2 regions of the Amycolatopsis sp. NPDC004378 genome follow, and region 1 is predicted to be linked to the other one. Evidence: riboswitches for the same ligand, from Rfam matches in the RefSeq annotation. Region 1 holds a riboswitch; the other holds the start of a gene.
What was found. A riboswitch is a leader RNA that binds a small molecule or an ion and turns the genes downstream of it on or off. The one in region 1 is predicted to bind thiamine pyrophosphate.

Region 1 (6,440 bases):
GTAGAGCTGGTAGGGCCGCCCGGTGAGCGACTGGAAGTCGACGTCGACCAGCACGGTCGTGGCGGCCGGGTCGGTGACGTAGGTCTTGGTGAGGCGCCAGCGGTGCTGGTCGTCGGTACTGGTCTGCTCGTAGGTCAGGCTGTCGGCGTCGGCGCGCCGGACCTGCTGGGACTTGGCGGTGTAGTCGGCGACGGCGAAGCTGCGGCCGTCCGTGACGACGAAGTTCGCCGACCGGACGCTCGGCGTCGACAGGTCCGGGTAGTACACCTCGGACATCTGGCCGCCCTGGAGCGTGAACCAGACGTTGCTCGAGCGGTCGTGAGCCGTGCCGAAGCCGGTCTTGTTCGCGGGCAGCCAGCTCGGATGGGCTCCGGGAGCACCGGGAGCCTCACCCTGGGCCTCCGCGGTCGCCGGGATCAGGCCGGTGACCAGCAGCCCGGCGAGGGCGCCGAACATGAGTTTTCGCATATCAACCCCACAGAAGATCGCTTCTGCACCGTTACAGAAGCGCTTTGGGAGTCTGCCGCCGAATCTTCACCGGCGCATGGTCCGAACCGGTGAACCACTGACCGTCACTGGTCCGGTCGGCGGTTCACGGACAGCGAACCCGCGCCCACCTCGTTCGGGCGCACACTTGTAGTACCTGCAACGGTGTAATCGAGGTGCATCCATGGACGAGGCGATGGACGCCTATTCGCGCGCGGTCAGCACCGTCGCCAAGACCGTCACCCCGCACGTCGCCGGGGTGCAGCTCGCACGCGGCGGCGGCTCGGCCGTCGTCTTCGCCGACGACGGCCACCTGCTCACCAACGCCCACGTCGTCGGCGACCACCGCCGCGGCGTCGCGACCTTCGCCGACGGCAGCGAACTTCCCTTCGACGTCGTCGGCGCCGATCCGCTGTCGGACCTCGCCGTGCTGCGGGCGCGTGGCGAGACGCCGTCGGCCGCCCAGCTCGGCGACGCCGACCAGCTCGTCGTCGGGCAGCTCGTCGTGGCCATCGGGAGCCCGCTCGGGTTCTCCGGCACCGTCACGGCGGGTGTCGTCAGCGCGCTCGGCCGGGCGCTGCCGGTGCGGCAGGGGCGCACCACCCGCGTGATCGAGGACGTCATCCAGACCGACGCGGCGCTCAACCCGGGCAACTCCGGCGGCGCGCTCGCCGACTCGGCCGGCCGCGTGGTCGGCGTCAACACCGCGGTCGCCGGCGTCGGGCTCGGGCTCGCCGTGCCGATCAACGCGACCACCCGGCGGATCATCGACACGCTCGTCGTCGAGGGCCGGGTGCGGCGCGCGTACCTCGGTGTCGTCGGCGTGCCCGCGCCGCTGCCGGACGACGTCGCCGAGCGCACCGGCCAGGCGGCCGGGCTGCGGGTCCACGAGGTGGTCGCGGGCGGGCCCGCCGACCGCGCCGGGCTGCACGCGGGCGATCTCGTCCTGACCGTCGGGCGCGCCCGCATCTCGGACGCCCAGGGCATCCAGCGGCAGCTGTTCGCGGAGGTGATCGGCACCGCACTGCCGATCACCGTGCTGCGCAACGGAGCCATGGTCGACGTGTACGCGACCCCCGCCGAGTTGGTCGGGTGAGGTGAGCGGACTTGAGTATGCGCTCCCGGCGTGGCATGGTCGGGGGCACAACACCAACGCGGGAGCTCGCGCCATGGCGGGCTGAGAGGGTGACTTGCTTCGGGCAGGCGTCACCGACCGCATGAACCTGACCGGGTAATGCCGGCGTAGGGAGTGAAAGTCGTTGACGACGCTGGAAAACAAGCACGTCTCCGTCACCACGGGTCCGATCACCGGATCGCACAAGACGTACCACCAGACCGAATCCGGATTGCGGGTTCCGGCGCGCCGGATCGATCTGTCCAACGGCGAGCACTTCGACGTCTACGACACCTCGGGCCCGTACACCGACCCTGACGTGTCGATCGACGTCCACAGTGGACTGCACCGGCTGCGCGCCGGGTGGGCCGACGGCCGGGAGCACAACACCCAGCTCGGGTGGGCGAAACAGGGTGTCATCACGCGGGAGATGGAGTACATCGCCGCCCGCGAACGGGTTGCGCCGGAGTTCGTGCGCGACGAGGTCGCGAGCGGGCGCGCGGTGATCCCGGTCAACCGCAGGCACCCCGAGTCCGAGCCGATGATCATCGGCAAGAACTTCCTGGTGAAGATCAACGCCAACATGGGCAACTCGGCCGTCTGGTCGTCGGTCGAGGAAGAGGTCGACAAGATGGTGTGGGCGACCCGCTGGGGTGCCGACACGATCATGGACCTTTCGACGGGCAAGCGGATCCACGAGACGCGCGAGTGGATCATCCGCAACTCGCCGGTCCCGGTCGGCACGGTGCCGATCTACCAGGCCCTGGAAAAGGTCGACGGGGAACCGGAAAAGCTGTCGTGGGAGATCTACCGCGACACCATCGTCGAGCAGTGCGAACAGGGCGTCGACTACGTCACGGTGCACGCCGGTGTGCTGCTGCGCTACATCCCGCTGACCGCGCGGCGCGTCACCGGGATCGTCAGCCGCGGCGGGTCGATCATGGCCGCGTGGTGCCTGGCGCACCACCAAGAGTCCTTTTTGTACACCCACTTCGAAGAGCTCTGCGAAATCCTGCGGCAGTACGACGTCACGTTCTCCCTCGGCGACGGCCTGCGTCCCGGCTCGATCGCCGACGCCAACGACCGCGCCCAGTTCGCCGAGCTGGAAACCCTCGGCGAGCTGACGCACATCGCGCGGTCGCACGACGTCCAGGTGATGATCGAAGGCCCCGGCCACGTGCCGATGCACAAGATCAAGGAGAACGTCGAACTGGAAGAGAAGCTCTGCGGCGAGGCACCTTTCTACACGCTCGGGCCACTCGCGACGGACATCGCGCCGGCGTACGACCACATCACGTCGGCCATCGGCGCGGCCCAGATCGGCTGGTACGGCACGGCGATGCTGTGCTACGTCACGCCGAAGGAGCACCTGGGCCTGCCGAACCGCGACGACGTCAAGACCGGCGTGATCACGTACAAGATCGCCGCGCACGCAGCCGACCTGGCCAAGGGGCACAAGTACGCGCAGGAGTGGGACGACGAGCTGTCGAAGGCCCGCTTCGAGTTCCGCTGGAACGACCAGTTCAACCTGTCGCTGGACCCCGACACCGCGCGGTCGTTCCACGACGAGACGCTGCCCGCCGAGCCGGCCAAGACCGCGCACTTCTGCTCGATGTGCGGTCCGAAGTTCTGCTCGATGCGGATCACGCAGGACGTCCGCAAGTACGCCGAGGAACACGGTCTGTCCACTGTGGAAGCCATCGAGGCCGGGATGGCTTCGAAGTCGGCGGAGTTCACCGAGTCCGGCGGCAAGGTCTACCTGCCCGTGGTGCAGCCGTGACACCGCCCACCGCCCTCACCATCGCCGGATCCGACTCCGGCGGTGGTGCGGGCATCCAGGCGGACCTGAGGACGTTCTTCGCGCACGGCGTCCACGGGCTCGTCGCGCTGACCGCGGTCACCGTGCAGAACTCCCTGGGCGTGCAAGGCTTCACGGAGATCCCCGCCGACGTCGTCACCGCGCAGATCAAGGCGGTGGCGTCCGACATGGGCGTCAACGCGGCCAAGACCGGGATGCTGGCTTCGGCCGAGATCATCCGCGCGGTGGCGAAAACCCTGGACGAGGTCGAGGTCGGCCCGTTCGTGGTCGACCCGGTGGCGGCGTCGATGACCGGGCACGCCCTGCTGCGCGAGGACGCCCTGGAGGCGATCCGCACGGAGCTGTTCCCCCGCGCGACCTTGATCACGCCGAACCTGGACGAGGTCCGGCTGCTGACCGGCGTTTCCGTCGTCGACCCGGCCTCCCAGCGCGCTGCCGCCGAGGCCCTGCTGGGCTTCGGCTCCCGGTGGGTCTTGGTCAAGGGCGGCCACATGGAAGGCACGGCCGAGTGCGTCGACCTGCTTTCCGACGGCCGCGAATTCATCTCGCTGAGCGGCCCCCGCTACGAGACGGAAAACACCCACGGCGGCGGCGACACCCTGGCGTCGGCGATCACGTCGTCGCTGGCGAAGGGCGCCTCCGTACCGGACGCGGTGGCGGCGGGCAAGAAGTTCATCGAGCGCTGCGTGGCGGAGGCCTACCCCCTGGGCGCAGGCGTCGGCCCGGTCTCCCCGTTCTGGGTCCTGCCGCAGTCGTCGTGAGCGTCCGGCGACACGCCGCGAGCCATCAGCGGACCGGCTGCAGCTCCCGGCCGTCGTAGGTCTCGCGGGCCGCGCGGATGCGGTCGAAGTTCGCCTGGGACCACGCGCTCAGCGCGATCAGGTGCGCGCCCACCTCCGCGCCCATGTCCGTCAGCGCGTATTCGACTGTCGGCGGCGTTGTCGGGTACACGGTGCGCGTGAGGAAACCATCGCGTTCCAGCTGGCGGAGGTTCTGCGTCAGCATCTTCTGGCTGATGCCGTCGACGGCGCGGCGCAGTTCGCCGAACCGGTGCGGGCCGCGGGCCAGCGCGCCCAGCATCAGCGCCGTCCACTTGTTGGCCAGCAGGTCCAGCACGTCCCGGCAGGGACAGCTCCGGAGATAGACGTCCCAGGGTCCGTCCTGGTCACAGGTGGTTTCCATCAGGTACCTACTTCACTCGGAAGTGCCTTCTAGCGAAAAGTGACGAACGCTCCGAGTATAGGAGAACCCGAAGAGAAGGAGTGTGGAGATGCGCATCGTGACCCAGCAGGCACTCGGCGGGCCGGAGGTGCTGAGCGTCACCGAAGCACCGCGGCCGGAACCCGGGCCGACGGAGGTCCTGGTGCGGGTGAAGGCCGCCGGCATCAACCCCGTCGACTGGAAGGTGCGGGCCGGCGGCGGGTTCCTCGGTGAGCCGCCGTTCACCGTCGGCTGGGACGTCGCCGGGGTCGTCGAGGAGGCCGGCTTCGGCGCGACCGGTGTCCGGGAGGGTGACGAAGTCCTCGGCATGCCGTGGTTCCCGCGCCCGGCCGGCGCCTACGCGGAGTACGTCACCGCGCCCTCGCGGCACTTCGTGCGCAAGCCCGCCGCGCTGTCGTTCGCCGAGGCCGCCGCGCTGCCGCTGGCCGGGCTCACCGCCTGGCAGGGCCTGGTCGACGTCGCGAACGTCCGGGAGGGACAGCGCGTGTTCGTCGACGCCGCCGCGGGCGGGGTCGGCCACCTCGCCGTCCAGATCGCCAAGGCGCGCGGCGCCTACGTGATCGGCACGGCCAGTGCGGGCAAGCACGGCTTCCTGCGCGAACTCGGCGTCGACGAGCCGATCGACTACCACGACCCGGAAGCGACGACGTCCGATGTGGACGTCTACTTCGGACTCGTCGGCGAGGAGAGCGACCTGCGCTGGCTGCCCGCGATCAAGGCGGGCGGGCTGTTGATCGGCGTGCCCAGCGGCGTCGCCGAACGCGTGGCGCAGCAGGCCGCCGAACGCGGTGTCCGGGTGGAACGGATCCTCGTGGAGCCGGACCGCGGCGGGCTGGCCGGCCTCGTCGAGCTGATCGAGGCCGGCCGCCTGAAGGTCCGCGTCGAGCAGACCTTCCCGCTGGAAGAAGCCGCCAAGGCGCACGAGCTGGGTGAGTCCGGCCGGGTGTCCGGCAAGCTCGTGCTGACGGTCTAACCCCGGGCGAGCACCTGCGGCAGCACCGTCGTGAGCCCGGTCCAGTCGGCCGTGACCACCGACGCGTGCTGCTTCGCCAGGTCGGCGACGCGCTGGTTGGCCTGGTCGACCGTCGGGTTGTGGGCGTCGATGGCCGGCGCGACGTTCTGCGCGTCGGTCATCACCAGGTAGTAGTGGTTGGCGTCGTACCACCACGGCCCGGTCTGCGTCACCCACGCGTTCGCGTCGCCGTCGAACACGACGAACCACGGCTTGAGGTCGGCGGTGTACTTGTCCCGCGGGTCACCGCCGGCCGCGCCGTGCACGGTCGGGAAGATGTTCGCGTCGCCCAGCTTGCCCGCGTTCTTGAGGCCCAGCAGGTACTGCGCGTACTCGACATCGGTGTGCAGCGTGTCGGTCGGGTTCCCCTCCTCGACCGTGCCCGGGATGATCTCGGTGATCACCCGGCCCCGCAGCGCGTCCACCGACGGCCAGTTGTCCGCTTTGGCCGCGTCGTCGAGCGTGGCGTAGCTGCCGAGCAGCTCGGCCGGGCGGAACGCGACGCTGCCGAGGTGCGCCTTGAACGTGGCGTCGAGCAGGGCGGGGCCCATGCCGGTGTTGGCCGAGAAGCCCGTCTTCATCTCCAGCTTGAGCGTGATCGGCGTGTGGCCCGGGTGCGCGGCCAGCCAGATCCGGATGTCGTCGAGGCAGTACTCGAGGTTCTTGTTCGTCCCGCCGCTGTAGAGCTGCGACGCCGAGGTGGCCGCGACGCAGTTGTTGTTGTTCCCCAACGGGTTCGAGTGGCTGACCTTCCACTCGTGGGTGAAGAAGTCCGGCCAGACGTCCAG
Region 2 (6,440 bases), 560 kb from region 1:
ACCAGCGCGGCGACCACGGCCGCGAACTGGATCAGCGAAAGCGCCGCCGCGCCCGAAAGGTCCAGGAGGTCGACGGTCCGCAGGTAGATCTCGGTCTCGAGAGTCCGGTACTTCGCGCCACCGAGGATGAGCACGACGCCGAAACTGGTGGCGCAGAACAGGAACACGACGGCCGCGGCGGACGCGATCGCGGGGGCCAGCGCGGGCAGCGTCACCGACCGGAAGGCCCGCCACGGCGACGCGCCGAGCGCGCGGGCGGCGTCGGTTGTCCGCGGGTCCAGCCGGGCCCACAGCCCGGCCACGGTCCGCGCGACGACGGCGACGTTGAAGAAGGCGTTGGCCAGCACGATCGGCAGCACGCCGCCGTCCGGCCAGAGCGCCCGGAACGCCAGGCCGACGACCACGGTCGGCAGCACGAACGGAACGAGCACCAGCGTCCGCGCAAGACCGACGCCGGGCAGCTTCACCCGGGCCAGCAGGAACGCCACGGGCAGCCCGGCGACCACGGCGACGACCGTCGACGCGGCCGCCGTCGCCACGGTGAAGCCGGCCAGCTGCCAGGTGCGCACGTCGCCGAGGACGGTGTCGAGACCGCCCGCGGCGAACCCGCGGCCGATGATCGCGAGCACCGGCCAGGCGAAGAACACCACCAGGAACCCGATCGGGGCCAGGCCGAGCAGCGCCAGGCCGACCCCTCGAGCGGTCCTGGGCGGGGCCAGGACCGGTGGTTTTCGGGGGTTCCGGGCGGCGGAACCCCCGGCCCGAGGCGAGGCCTCGGATGTCACTGCACGAGCGTGCGCCATTCGCCGATCCACTTCTCGCGCCCGGCTTGGACCTGGTCCGCGGGCAGCGTCTGCGGCTTCTGCGGCAGCGGCGCGACCTGCGCCCAGCCCGCGGGCAGCTCGACGTCCTGCCGCGCCGGGTAGACGTACATGTTCGCCGCGACGGTCGTCTGGAACTGCTGCGAGAGCAGGAAGTCCACGACCTTGCGCGCGCTGTCGGTCTGCTTGCCGTTCGCCAGCACGCCGGCGTACTCGACCTGCCGGTAGCAGGTGTCGAGCAGCGCCTTGGTGCGCGGCTTGCCGTCGTCACCGACCTCGGCGGCGGGCGAAGACGCGTACGAGACGACGATCGGGCGCGGCCCCTTGCCCGCCGAGCCGGAGAAGTCCTTGGTGTAGGCCTCTTCCCAGCCGCTGACGACCTTGACCCCGTTGGCCTTCAGCTTGCTCCAGTAGTCCTTCCAGCCGGCCTCGCCGTACTTCGCGATCGTGCCGAGCAGGAACGCGAGCCCCGGGGACGCCGTCGCCGGGTCCTCCGCGACCAGCAGGTCCTTGTACTTCGGGTCGGCGAGGTCGTCGTAGGTCCCGGGCGCCGGGATGCCCTTGCTCGTGAAGTAGTTCGTGTCGACGTTGACGCAGACGTCGCCGACGTCGACCGCGGAGAGCCGGTGCTCGGGGTCGACGGCGTAGCGCTGCGGCCCGCGGTCGGCCTCGGGGCTGGTGTAGGCGTCGAAGACGCCCTCCTTGAGCGCGCGCGAGGCGAAGGTCGAGTCGACGCCGTACGCGACGTCCCCGATGGGGTTGGCCTTGGTCAGCACGAGCTTGTTGGTCAGCGAACCGGCGTCGCCCTGCTTGAGCACGGAGATCTTGATGCCCGACTGCTTCTGGAAGGCGTCGAGCACCTCCTGCGGCGCCAGGAAGGAATCGTGCGTCACGAGGGTGACGGTGGGCGTCTGCTGGGTGCCGCCGTCGCCGCTCGACAGCGAGCACCCCGCGGTGACGGCCCCCACGACGACAACGGCCGTCGCGGCGCGCGCAGCCCTGCGTTTCATCTACCCCTCCTGCACTTCACCGGACGAAGAGGGGTGAAGCCCTCCCTACGCCGGCATGATCCGGTCAGGTGCGAACGGTCGCGGATACCCGCCTCTCAGCCCGGCACCGGCCGGACTCCCGTGGCAACCGTGCAGCGTAGTCCAGGACGTAAGACCATGGAGACATGACGGAAATCTTGAGCGACTCCGAGGCCGACGAACGCCTGGGCACGGGCTGGACCAGGTCGGGAGCGGTGATCTCCCGCGAGGTGGAGCTCGCCTCGTTCCCGCAGGCGATCGAGGTGGTGGACCGCGTGGCGGTGCTGGCCGAGCAGGCCGACCACCATCCGGACATCGACATCCGCTGGCGCACGCTGACGTTCCGGCTCTCGACGCATTCGGCGGGCGGCCTGACGGCGAAGGACTTCTCGCTGGCGGCCGAGATCGACTCGGTGCTCGACTCGGTGTGACTTCGGTAACTCTGGGTGCACTTTTTCGCGATTTCGACGTCTCTCGGTAAACGACCTTTGCTAGGAGAGACGGATCATGACGCAGGCGATCGTGGTGGGCACGGCGGCATTCGCGGCGATGGTGGCAGCGGCCGGCGGCGTGCTCTGGTTCACCGCCCGCGGCCGTCGTCACCCGGATGCCGGTGAGTTCGATCACAGCCGCTAACGAAGGGCATGATCAGCGCGCTGAGCAGGGCGGAAGCATCGGTTTTCGGCCCAAGGAAACGCCATGAACAGCACCGCCGCCCTCACCCCCGCCCAGCGCGCCTGGATCAACGCCCTCGCCCCCGCGGTGGTGCTGATCACGATCGCCCTGATGGGCATCCTCGGCTGAGCCGGACCCGCCGATCGAGCGCCGTCGCCCTGGCTTCCAGTGCGGCGGCGTACTCGTCGGAGTGGCTGTCGCTACCCGGCTCGCTGGATCTGCTCCGGCGGCGGGAACTCCGCTGGGACGTCGTCACGCACGGACCAGTACTCGAGTCCCGACAGCCGCCCTTCCTCGGCGAACACGATGATGCCGCCGTCGGGTGCGTCGGCCTCCACCACCACCCGGCCGTCGAGGTCGGCCGCGGGCAGGGCCGGGTCCACCACGAAGTCGATCGTCGGGCACCCACAGGCGCAGGTTCCGGTGACCCGCGCCGTGGGCAGCTGGGCACGCAGCCGCGGCGCGCCGGGGAACTCGCCGGCGAGCAGGTGGTCCAGCACGGCTCGCTCGGCCGGCGACAACGGCCGCGTCATACGTTGAAGCGGAACTCCACCACGTCGCCGTCGGCCATGACGTAGTCCTTGCCCTCCATGCGGACCTTGCCCGCCGCTCGGGCCGCCGCCATCGAGCCGGCCTCCATCAGGTCGTCGTACGAGACGATTTCCGCCTTGATGAAGCCGCGCTCAAAGTCCGTGTGGATGACGCCCGCCGCCTGCGGGGCCGTTGCGCCCTGGGGGATCGTCCAGGCGCGGGACTCCTTCGGGCCCGCCGTCAGGTACGTCTGCAGGCCCAGCGTGTGGAAGCCCGCGCGGGCCAGCGCGTACAGGCCCGGCTCCGGCTGGCCGACGGACTCGAGCAGCTCGCGCACCGACTCTTCGTCGTCCAGCTCCAGCAGCTCCGCCTCGACCTTCGCGTCGAGGAACACCGCGTCCGCCGGGGCGACCAGCTTGGTCAGCTCCTCGCGGCGGGCTTCGTCGGTAAGCACCGACTCGTCCGCGTTGAAGACGTAGAGGAACGGCTTCGTCGTCAGCAGGCTCAGCTCGCGCAGGGCGTCGAAGTCGACTTCCTTCTGCGCCTGGAAGAGCGTGCGCCCGGCGTCGAGGATCTCCTTCGCCTTCTGGGCGTTGTCCAGCGCGGGCTTGTTCTCCTTCTTCGTCCGCGCTTCCTTCTCCAGCCGCGGCAGCGCCTTGTCCAGCGTCTGCAGGTCGGCGAGGATCAGCTCGGTGTTGATCGTCTCGATGTCGCTCGACGGGTCGATCCGGCCGTCGACGTGCACCACGTCGGGGTCGTCGAACACCCGGATGACCTGGCAGATCGCGTTGGCTTCACGGATGTTGGCGAGGAACTTGTTGCCCAGCCCGGCACCCTCGGACGCGCCCTTCACGATGCCCGCGATGTCCACAAAGGACACCACGGCCGGGACGATCTTCTCCGACTTGTGCAGCTCCGCCAGCTTGTCCAGCCGCGGGTCCGGCAGCGGCACCACGCCGACGTTCGGCTCGATCGTCGCGAACGGGTAGTTCGCGGCGAGCACGTCGTTGCGGGTCAGCGCGTTGAACAGGGTGGACTTGCCGACGTTGGGCAGGCCGACGATACCGAGGGTGAGGCTCACGACCCCGCAGTCTACGTGGCTCGCCCCCGCCACCCGGCGTGCACCCAACGCGGCGTCGGATTTCCGCCAGCAACGGCCCTGACCTGCTGGCATGCTCGGATTCATGGTCACCGACACGCTCGCCCTGTGGCGGGACGCCGAACGCTGCTACCGCGTGGTCACCGCCCGCGACTCGCGCTTCGACGGCCAGTTCATCATGGCGGTCCGCACCACCGGTATCTACTGCCGCCCGTCGTGCCCGGCCTCGACGCCGAAGGAGCAGAACGTCCGCTTCTTCCCGACGTCGGCGGCCGCGCAGGCCAACGGCTTCCGCGCCTGCCGCCGCTGCCTGCCCGACGCCGTCCCGGGCTCGCCGGACTGGAACGTGCGCGCCGACCTCGCGGCGCGCGCGATGCGCCTGATCTCCGACGGCACGGTGGAGCGCGAAGGTGTCCCCGGCCTCGCCCGGCGCCTCGGCTACTCGGAACGCCAGCTCGGCCGGGTGCTCACCGCCGAGCTCGGCGCGGGCCCGCTCGCCCTGGCCCGGGCCCACCGCGCGCACTCGGCGCGGCTGCTCATCGAGGTGTCCGGGCTGCCGCTCACCGACGTCGCGTTCGCGGCCGGCTTCTCCAGCGTCCGGCAGTTCAACGAGACGATCCGCGAAGTGTTCGCGACGACGCCTTCGCAGCTTCGCGCCTTCGCCGCGTCACGACGACGCCAAGGCGAGGTGAGCGGAACCCGCTTGAGCCTGCGGTTGCCGTTCCGGCCGCCGTTCGACGCGGCCGGGTTGCTTCGCTACTTCGCCGCGCACGCGATCCCGGACGTCGAAGAGGTGACTTCGACCGCCTACGCGCGGACGCTCCGGCTCGCCCACGGCACCGGCCTCGTCCGGCTGACCCCGGAGCCGAACCACGTCCGCTGCGAGCTGCTGCTCACCGACCTGCGCGACCTCGGCAGCGCGGTGAGCCGGGTCCGCCGGCTGCTCGACCTCGACGCGGACCCCGCGGCGGTCACCCGCGTCCTCGGCGCGGACCCGGCGCTGGCACCGGTCGTCGCGGCGGTGCCGGGGATCCGGGTCCCGGGGGCCGTCGACGGGGACGAGCTGCTGCTCCGCGCCCTGCTCGAAGGTCCGCCTCCGCCGGGCGACGAGGTGCCGGGCGAGTGGGGCGTGACCAGGCTGTTCCCGACGGCGGCCCAGATCGCGACAGCCGGCTGCGGCGCGACCGTGACCGGCGTCGCCGCCGCACTGGCCGAGGGCCGGCTGGACATCCACGTCGGCCGCGACGCGGCGGAGCTGCGTGCCGACCTGCTCGCGTGCCCGGGAATCGATGCCGCCATCGCCGATCACGTGCTCATGCGCGTGCTCGGCGCTCCGGACGTGCTGCCGGCCGGCGACGCCGAGGTCCGCCGCGGCGCCGAGGCACTGGGTATCCCGCCCGCCTCGCTGCCGGAGCGGGCCCGCGCGTGGACGCCGTGGTGCTCCTACGCCGGGATGTACCTCCGCCACGCGGCCTGACCCTGCACGCCCTGCCACAGCGCGCCCGCACGTGGACACCGTGGTGCTACGCCGGAACGTACCCCTGGCACGCGGCCTGACCCGGCCTCAGCCCTGCTCGCCCTGCCACAGCAACGCCTGCGCGACGATCACCTGGTCACCGTCGAACGTCGCGGACGGCGAGCCGTACAGGCGGTACCCAAGCTCGAGCGCTTCGCTGACCCGGTGGCAGAACTTCGCGTCGTCCGGGCCGGTGAGCAGGCGGTAACGGGGCAGGTCGTTCGGCGGCTGGTCGGTCATGCCTTCATCTTGTCCGAGAATTCAGCCGGCCCGCACCTCCAGCGTCGAGCCCGTGCGGGCCTTCCGGACCCGCAGCCGCGTCGGGATGCGCTGCCGCAGTTCCTCGACGTGCGAGACCAGGCCGACCACCCGGCCGCCCGCGCGGAGTTCGTCGAGGATGTTCATGACGACGTCGAGGGTTTCGGCGTCCAGGGTGCCGAACCCCTCGTCGACGAACAGGGTGTCCAGCAGCGCGCCACCGGTCTCCCCCGCGACGACGTCGGCCAAGCCCAGCGCCAGGGCCAGGGACGCGAGGAACGACTCGCCGCCGGAAAGCGTCTTCGCCGGGCGGATGGTGCCCGAATAGTCGTCCAGCACGTCGATGCCGAGCCCGCCCCGGGTGCCGCGTGCCCCGGCCGCATCGGAGTGCACGAACGAATACCGGCCCTGGCTCATCGTGCGCAGCCGGTGCGTGGCGGCGACCGCCACCTCTTCCAGCCGCGCCGCCAGCACGTACGAGCGCAGCGACATCTTCCGGCTGTTCTGCCCGC

Region 2: it holds a riboswitch for thiamine pyrophosphate, as region 1 does, so the genes downstream of both, ACWEN0_RS02160 (thiamine ABC transporter substrate-binding protein) here and thiC (phosphomethylpyrimidine synthase ThiC) in region 1, are expected to answer to the same signal.

The regions. Positions count from the first base shown of each region.
Region 1 is NZ_JBSGDR010000001.1:991,882-998,321, forward strand. Features, by position in the region: gene ACWEN0_RS04875 (glycoside hydrolase family 15 protein) at 1-468, opposite strand, end outside; gene ACWEN0_RS04880 (S1C family serine protease) at 671-1,582, shown strand; TPP riboswitch at 1,631-1,752, shown strand; gene thiC (phosphomethylpyrimidine synthase ThiC) at 1,746-3,380, shown strand; gene thiD (bifunctional hydroxymethylpyrimidine kinase/phosphomethylpyrimidine kinase) at 3,377-4,180, shown strand; gene ACWEN0_RS04895 (winged helix-turn-helix transcriptional regulator) at 4,206-4,601, opposite strand; gene ACWEN0_RS04900 (NADP-dependent oxidoreductase) at 4,690-5,613, shown strand; gene ACWEN0_RS04905 (phosphatidylinositol-specific phospholipase C domain-containing protein) at 5,610-6,440, opposite strand, start outside.
Region 2 is NZ_JBSGDR010000001.1:435,710-442,149, forward strand. Features, by position in the region: gene ACWEN0_RS02155 (ABC transporter permease) at 1-671, opposite strand, end outside; gene ACWEN0_RS02160 (thiamine ABC transporter substrate-binding protein) at 782-1,831, opposite strand; TPP riboswitch at 1,856-1,963, opposite strand; gene ACWEN0_RS02165 (4a-hydroxytetrahydrobiopterin dehydratase) at 1,996-2,280, shown strand; gene ACWEN0_RS02170 (hypothetical protein) at 2,357-2,485, shown strand; gene ACWEN0_RS02175 (hypothetical protein) at 2,725-3,057, opposite strand; gene ychF (redox-regulated ATPase YchF) at 3,054-4,136, opposite strand; gene ACWEN0_RS02185 (DNA-3-methyladenine glycosylase 2 family protein) at 4,240-5,631, shown strand; gene ACWEN0_RS02190 (DUF1737 domain-containing protein) at 5,719-5,910, opposite strand; gene ACWEN0_RS02195 (AAA family ATPase) at 5,932-6,440, opposite strand, start outside.